One region of the Pseudoalteromonas sp. SR41-4 genome, then DNA from elsewhere that is predicted to be linked to it. Evidence: predicted binding sites of a transcription regulator. Region 1 holds the regulator's gene; the other holds the start of a gene.
The links. Region 1 encodes NrdR, which represses ribonucleotide reductase genes. Its sites were predicted from a motif close to AAACACNANATNTNGTGTTT; they were not measured.
Positions count from the first base shown of each region.

Region 2: nrdA (class 1a ribonucleoside-diphosphate reductase subunit alpha) is a predicted target of NrdR. The motif match lies at 1,463-1,482, and genes of this name have one in related genera.

Region 1 is NZ_JACJEI010000009.1:144,279-147,481, reverse strand. Features, by position in the region: gene H5180_RS09870 (riboflavin synthase) at 1-488, opposite strand, end outside; gene ribD (bifunctional diaminohydroxyphosphoribosylaminopyrimidine deaminase/5-amino-6-(5-phosphoribosylamino)uracil reductase RibD) at 501-1,643, opposite strand; gene nrdR (transcriptional regulator NrdR) at 1,645-2,094, opposite strand; gene glyA (serine hydroxymethyltransferase) at 2,197-3,203, opposite strand, start outside.
Region 2 is NZ_JACJEI010000002.1:264,965-268,167, forward strand. Features, by position in the region: gene nrdA (class 1a ribonucleoside-diphosphate reductase subunit alpha) at 1-1,350, opposite strand, end outside; gene H5180_RS02810 (HAD family hydrolase) at 1,752-2,435, opposite strand; gene ubiG (bifunctional 2-polyprenyl-6-hydroxyphenol methylase/3-demethylubiquinol 3-O-methyltransferase UbiG) at 2,435-3,145, opposite strand.

The DNA of each region.
Region 1 (3,203 bases):
TGCGGCACAATTGTCAGTTTAAATTTATTATCAGCTACTGCATTTACTGTTAGGCTAATACCATCAATGCATACCGAGCCTTTATAAGGAATATATTTCATTAGTTGTACATCGGTGCTTAACCAGTACTCAACGGCACGCGCATTAGGCGTAATTGCGGTAATAGTCGCGATGCCATCAACATGCCCTGAAACTAAGTGACCACCTAAACGAGATACTGGCTGCATGGCTTTCTCAAGGTTTACAGTTTGCCCTTGTTTATAGTGAGCAAATCCCGTTAAACTAATCGTCTCATTTGATAAGTCAGCGCTAAATCCATCACTGTGCTTGGCCACAACCGTTAAGCAAACCCCATTAGTTGCAATGCTATCGCCTAAATTTACATCGGCCATATCAAGGTTATTACTTTTAATGCGGATAGCTAAATCGCCTTGCTTTTGTTGTAACTCGCTAATAGTGCCCGTTGCTTCGATGATCCCAGTAAACATAGTGGTTACTCTTTAGTTATTTGGTTTAGATGAGGCTTTGCGTGGTGTCGCCGTGATACGAATATCGTCACCGATACACACACACTCATTAATTGATAAATTAACAACGTCCTGCATACTTGTCAGCTCTGTAAAGTTTAGTAAGCTTTTGCCGTCATTCCCTAACAACTTCGGCGCCAGATAAACAATATATTCATCAATTAAATTACATTCAGTCATTTGGCCCGCTAAGGTTGCCCCTGCCTCTAACCAAATATGATTAAACTGTTGCTGCGCTAAAAGTTTCATGGCAGCCACTAAATCAACTTTATTATTTTTTTCTGGTACTACAATATGGCTTACGTAATGAGGCCATTGCTGTGATTTATCAAGTTCAGTGGTAAGAATAATTACTTCACTGGCAATGCTAAATAATGCTTGCTCAGGTGTTAAACGATTTTGTGAATCAATAATAATACGTACAGGTTGGCGTACAGGTAATTGCGTTGGTAACGGCTCTGGCAGCTCATCAACACGAACATTGAGTTTTGCATTATCAACTAATACTGTGTCCGCGCCGGTTAAAATAGCGCAGCTTTGTGCGCGCTGTAGTTGCACATCTTGGCGAGCCTTAGGGCCCGTTATCCACTTACTTTGACCGTTTTTAAGTGCCGTTTTACCATCAAGGCTTGCGGCCATTTTGCAGGTAATAAATGGCATACCTTGCTCCATGCGCTTTAAAAAGCCACGGTTTAACAGCCTTGCTTGTTGTTCTAACAAACCTGACGCAACCTCAATGCCCGCGTCCGCTAAAATAGCTAAACCTTTACCGGCTACCTGCGGGTTTGGATCAACCATAGCAGCAATTACTTTTACTACGCCAGCAGCTTTTAAACCTTCGGCACACGGCGGTGTGCGACCAAAATGGCTACAAGGTTCAAGCGTGACATAAGCAGTTGCACCAAAGGCTTGGCTACCCGCCATTGCTAATGCATTCACTTCAGCATGGCCTTGGCCGGCAACTTGATGAAAACCTTCACCAACAATAACGTCATTTTTTACTAATACACAGCCAACGTTTGGGTTTGGGGTGGTAGTAAAGCGTCCTTGTTTGGCAAGCTCAATCGCTCGGGTCATATAAGAGAAATCTTGTTCGCTAAACTGATATTGGTTCATATCACTCTCCCAAACGGGCAATTTCTTCACCAAATTCACGAATATCTTCGAATGAACGGTATACCGATGCAAATCTGACGTAAGCGACTTTATCGAGTTTTTTCAACGCTTCCATAATGCATTCGCCAATCAAGTGACTGGAAATCTCACGCTCGCCGGTGGCACGTAATTGCGATTTAATAATATTGACCACTTCATCAACTTGCTCGGTACTGACGGGGCGTTTTTCTAATGCGCGGTGTAGACCATTAAGGAGTTTATCTTCATTGAAAGGTTCACGGCTACCGTCTTGTTTGATCACCCGAGGCATTACAAGTTCTGCGCCTTCAAAGGTAGTAAAGCGTTCATGACATTCATTGCATTCACGGCGTCGCCTTACTTGGTGGCCACCTCCCACTAAACGCGAGTCAATCACTTTGGTATCTTTTGCGGTGCAAAATGGACAATGCATAGGTATCAGCTTCCGTTAAAAACAAAAAAGGCCGCTTTTAGGCGGCCTTTATAATAGCAAAAAACTAAGCTATTGTGATCTAAATTACTGTTTGTAACTCAATTAAGCGTAAACAGGTAATTTTTTACAGATTGCTTTAACTTTCTCTTTTACTTGTGCTTGTACTGACTCATCGTTGATGTTGTCTAGTACGTCACAGATCCAGCCAGCAAGCTCTTTAGACTCAGCTTCTTTAAAACCACGGCGTGTGATTGCCGGTGAACCAATACGTAAACCAGACGTTACAAACGGTGAACGTGGGTCATTTGGTACTGAGTTTTTATTTACGGTGATATTAGCATTACCTAAAGCCGCATCTGCGTCTTTACCAGTGATGTCTTTATCAATTAGATCAAGTAAGAACAAGTGGTTTTCTGTTTTATCAGATACGATCTTATAACCGCGCTCTTGCATTACTGCAACCATAGCTTTAGCATTTTTCACAACTTGAGTTTGGTATACTTTAAACTCTGGTTGTAATGCTTCTTTAAATGCCACTGCTTTGGCAGCGATAATGTGACATAAAGGACCACCTTGGCCACCAGGGAATACTGCACTGTTAAGCTTTTTATAAATAGCTTCGTCGCCACAAGCAGAAATAATCAAACCACCACGTGGGCCGGCTAATGTCTTATGCGTAGTTGTAGTAACAACATGTGCATGTGGTACTGGGCTTGGGTAAACACCAGCAGCAATAAGGCCTGCAACGTGAGCCATATCAACAAACAAGTAAGCGCCTACTTTGTCAGCGATTTCACGGAATTTAGCCCAATCAACAATACCTGAGTATGCTGAGAAACCACCGATGATCATTTTTGGTTTGTGCTCAAGTGCAAGTGCTTCAACTTGTGCGTAATCAATCTCGCCAGTCGCTTCGTCAAGTCCGTATTGGATTGCGTTATAAAGCTTACCAGAGAAGCTTACATGTGAACCATGCGTTAAGTGACCACCATGAGCTAAGCTCATACCTAACACTGTATCGCCAGCATCTAATAAAGCTAAGAACACAGCAGCATTTGCTTGTGAACCTGCGTGAGGCTGAACGTTAGCATAATCTGAACCAAACAATT
Region 2 (3,203 bases), on a different contig from region 1:
GTTAAGTGGTTTAGTTGGCAATGCAATTTCTAAACATAAGTTAGATTGGCGAATTGGTGCCACTTTAGCAATGAACGGGCTGTGTGTATTACAGTGGTCAACGTTTTGTAAATAGATGCGGCCAGTGCTAGCACGCTCTTGTGCAAACATTGAAAACAGCTCAATAGCTTTAATACGTTTTTTACGAATTGACTCGTCTTGTTCATATTGTACGTAAAGACGATCAAATTCATCTTGATCTTCAAAAAATGCATCATATAAACCAGGCACATCAGACGGGCTGAATAATGTGATGTAATCATCTTTGATCAAACGTGAGTACATTAGTTTATTAAACTGTACACCGTAATCTAAGTGACGAACGCGGTTATCATCAACACCACGGTTGTTTTTAAGCACTAATAAGTTTTCAACTTCTAGATGCCAAAGTGGATAGAACAGGGTTGCTGCGCCACCACGGACACCACCTTGCGAACAACTTTTAACGGCCGTTTGAAAGTGCTTATAAAACGGGATACAACCAGTGTGATATGCTTCACCATTGCGAATAGGGCTACCTAGTGCGCGAATACGACCAGCATTAATACCAATACCTGCACGTTGCGATACGTATTTTACAATCGCTGATGAGGTTGCATTAATTGAATCTAGGCTGTCACCGCATTCAATCAGTACACATGAACTGAATTGACGCGTAGGGGTACGAACTCCCGCCATAATAGGCGTAGGTAATGAAATTTTGAACAATGACACTGCATCGTAAAAACGCTTTATGTAGTCTAAACGCGTTTCTTTTGGGTAATCAGAGAACAAGCTTGCCGCAACTAAAATATATAAAAACTGTGCGCTTTCATAAATTTCACCCGTAACACGGTTTTGTACTAAATATTTACCTTCAAGCTGTTTAACAGCAGCATAGCTGAAGTTTAAATCACGTCCATGATCAAGGTATTCATCCAGTTGATCAATTTCTTGCTCTGTGTAGTCAGCTAGTAAGTGTGCATCGTAACGCTTATCTTCAACTAACTTAACGATATGATCATACAAGCGCGGTGGCTCAAATTGACCATAGGCTTTTTTACGCAAATGGAATACAGCTAAGCGGGCTGATAAATATTGATAATCAGGCGACTCTTTAGAGATCTGATCAGCGGCCGCTTTGATGATGGTTTCATGGATGTCTTCAGTACGAATACCATCATAAAACTGGATGTGCGATTTCAGCTCAACTTGTGAGACAGACACATTATTTAGACCTTCGGCGGCCCAAGCAATAACGCGATGGATCTTATCTAAATCAAGTGACTCTTTACGGCCGTCACGTTTGCTTACAGATAGCTGTTGGTTCATAGTTTTGCCTGTATTCCTTGGGATATAATATTTTTTAGTGACACATTTTTCTTAAAATAAATTTTTTATTGCAATAAAACTGTATTAGCGCGAATTTAATTGAATAACATTTAGCCACAACATCTGGTGTTCATCAAATTCTAGATCACAAGATAGTGTGGTATGCGATCATTTGCAAGGGGCATAAACGCCCCTAATTGTGGATAACGTTGGGATAACACGATTGTGTTAGTAGCCATTAACCTTTGACCATCTGATTAAAATGAAATTTATAAAAATCAACTGATGATCGATTAAATTTACGCATTTTAAAAATAAATTTTGGCTGCTTTTTTTATCAACAAACAATGTGCAAAAAGTAACACGATCACAATATGTAGTGGTTAAAATTTAACATGGCACTATATATGGTTAAATGCATCAATAGGTGATTGCCAATTAAAATCGGCTTGCCAACTCAATGCTTCAGCTTCACTAGGGATGTAGCCCCACAACGCAGCAGCGCTGTGCATGTTTGCAGCCTTGGCTGCAATTATGTCACGCTGCGCATCACCGATATACAAACAACGATTCGGATCAACATCTAACAGTTGGGCTGTATGCAGTAAAGGTAAAGGTGATGGTTTAGCGATATCGAGGGTGTCACCACTGACAATTGCCTGTGCATCTTTTAGTTCAGCAATTGCAGCAACTAATGGAATAGTCAAAAACTCAGGTTTATTAGTCATGATCCCCCATTTGATCTGTTGTTGATCAAGCGCGATCAATAATTGTGCAATTCCAGTAAAGCATTGACTATGGGTGGCAATATTATCTGCGTAGGCAGTTAATAGCTGCTGGCGTAAGTCAGCTTGATTTGGGTGATCGTGCCATTGCTGACCAAATCCAGCTGCAAGCAGCGCCATTGCACCGTTAGAAGCTGCAGGACGATATATATCAGCGGTTACTGATGGTTGGTTATGATCAGCGAGTACGTAATTTAGCGCAGCCCCTAAATCATCTGCGGTATCGAGTAATGTACCGTCTAAATCAAAAATAAAGGCGTCGTAATCAATTGCGGGGCTTGCTGTGTTAAAACCAGCCATTACGCTAGTTTCTCAAAATGCAGAATATAATTAACGCTTACATCGGTATTTAAGCTGTACTGCTTTGATAAAGGGTTATAACTCAATCCCGCACTAGCACGTACTTTGAGGCCTGCTTGTTCTGCCCATGCAATGAGTTGTGCTGGTTTGATAAACTTTTTGTGATCATGGGTTCCATCAGGCACCATCTTCAATAATTTTTCCGCCCCGATAATTGCGTACAAATATGCTTTTGGGGTTTTGTTTAATGTAGAGAAAAATACATCAGCACCAGGTTTCGCTAATTCTGCTACTGCATGAATGATAGATGCAGGGTCTGGCACATGCTCTAACATTTCCATACAAGTAATAGTATCAAAGCGGGCAGGGTGTTCGCTGGCATACTGTTCGGCAGGTATTTTTATATAGTCAACGTTTACACCGGTTTCTAAACTGTGCAGTTTCGCAACGGTTAACGGCTCTTGACCCATATCAATACCAGTCACATGTGCGCCCATTCGCGCCATACTTTCACTCAATATACCGCCACCACAGCCGACATCGAGTGTTTCTTTGTCGAATAAGCCTTTGGCCTTGTCGGCAATAAAATCTAATCTTAATGGATTAATTTCATGAAGGGGTTTAAATTCGCCTTCACGATCCCACCAACGCTCAGCGATGGCTTCAAACTTTGCAATTTCTGCACTATCTACATTTTGATGTTCGGTCATAAAAAACTTCCTCGTCAATCTCAGGCCATTATATAGGGGTAAATTAATAAATCGCAAA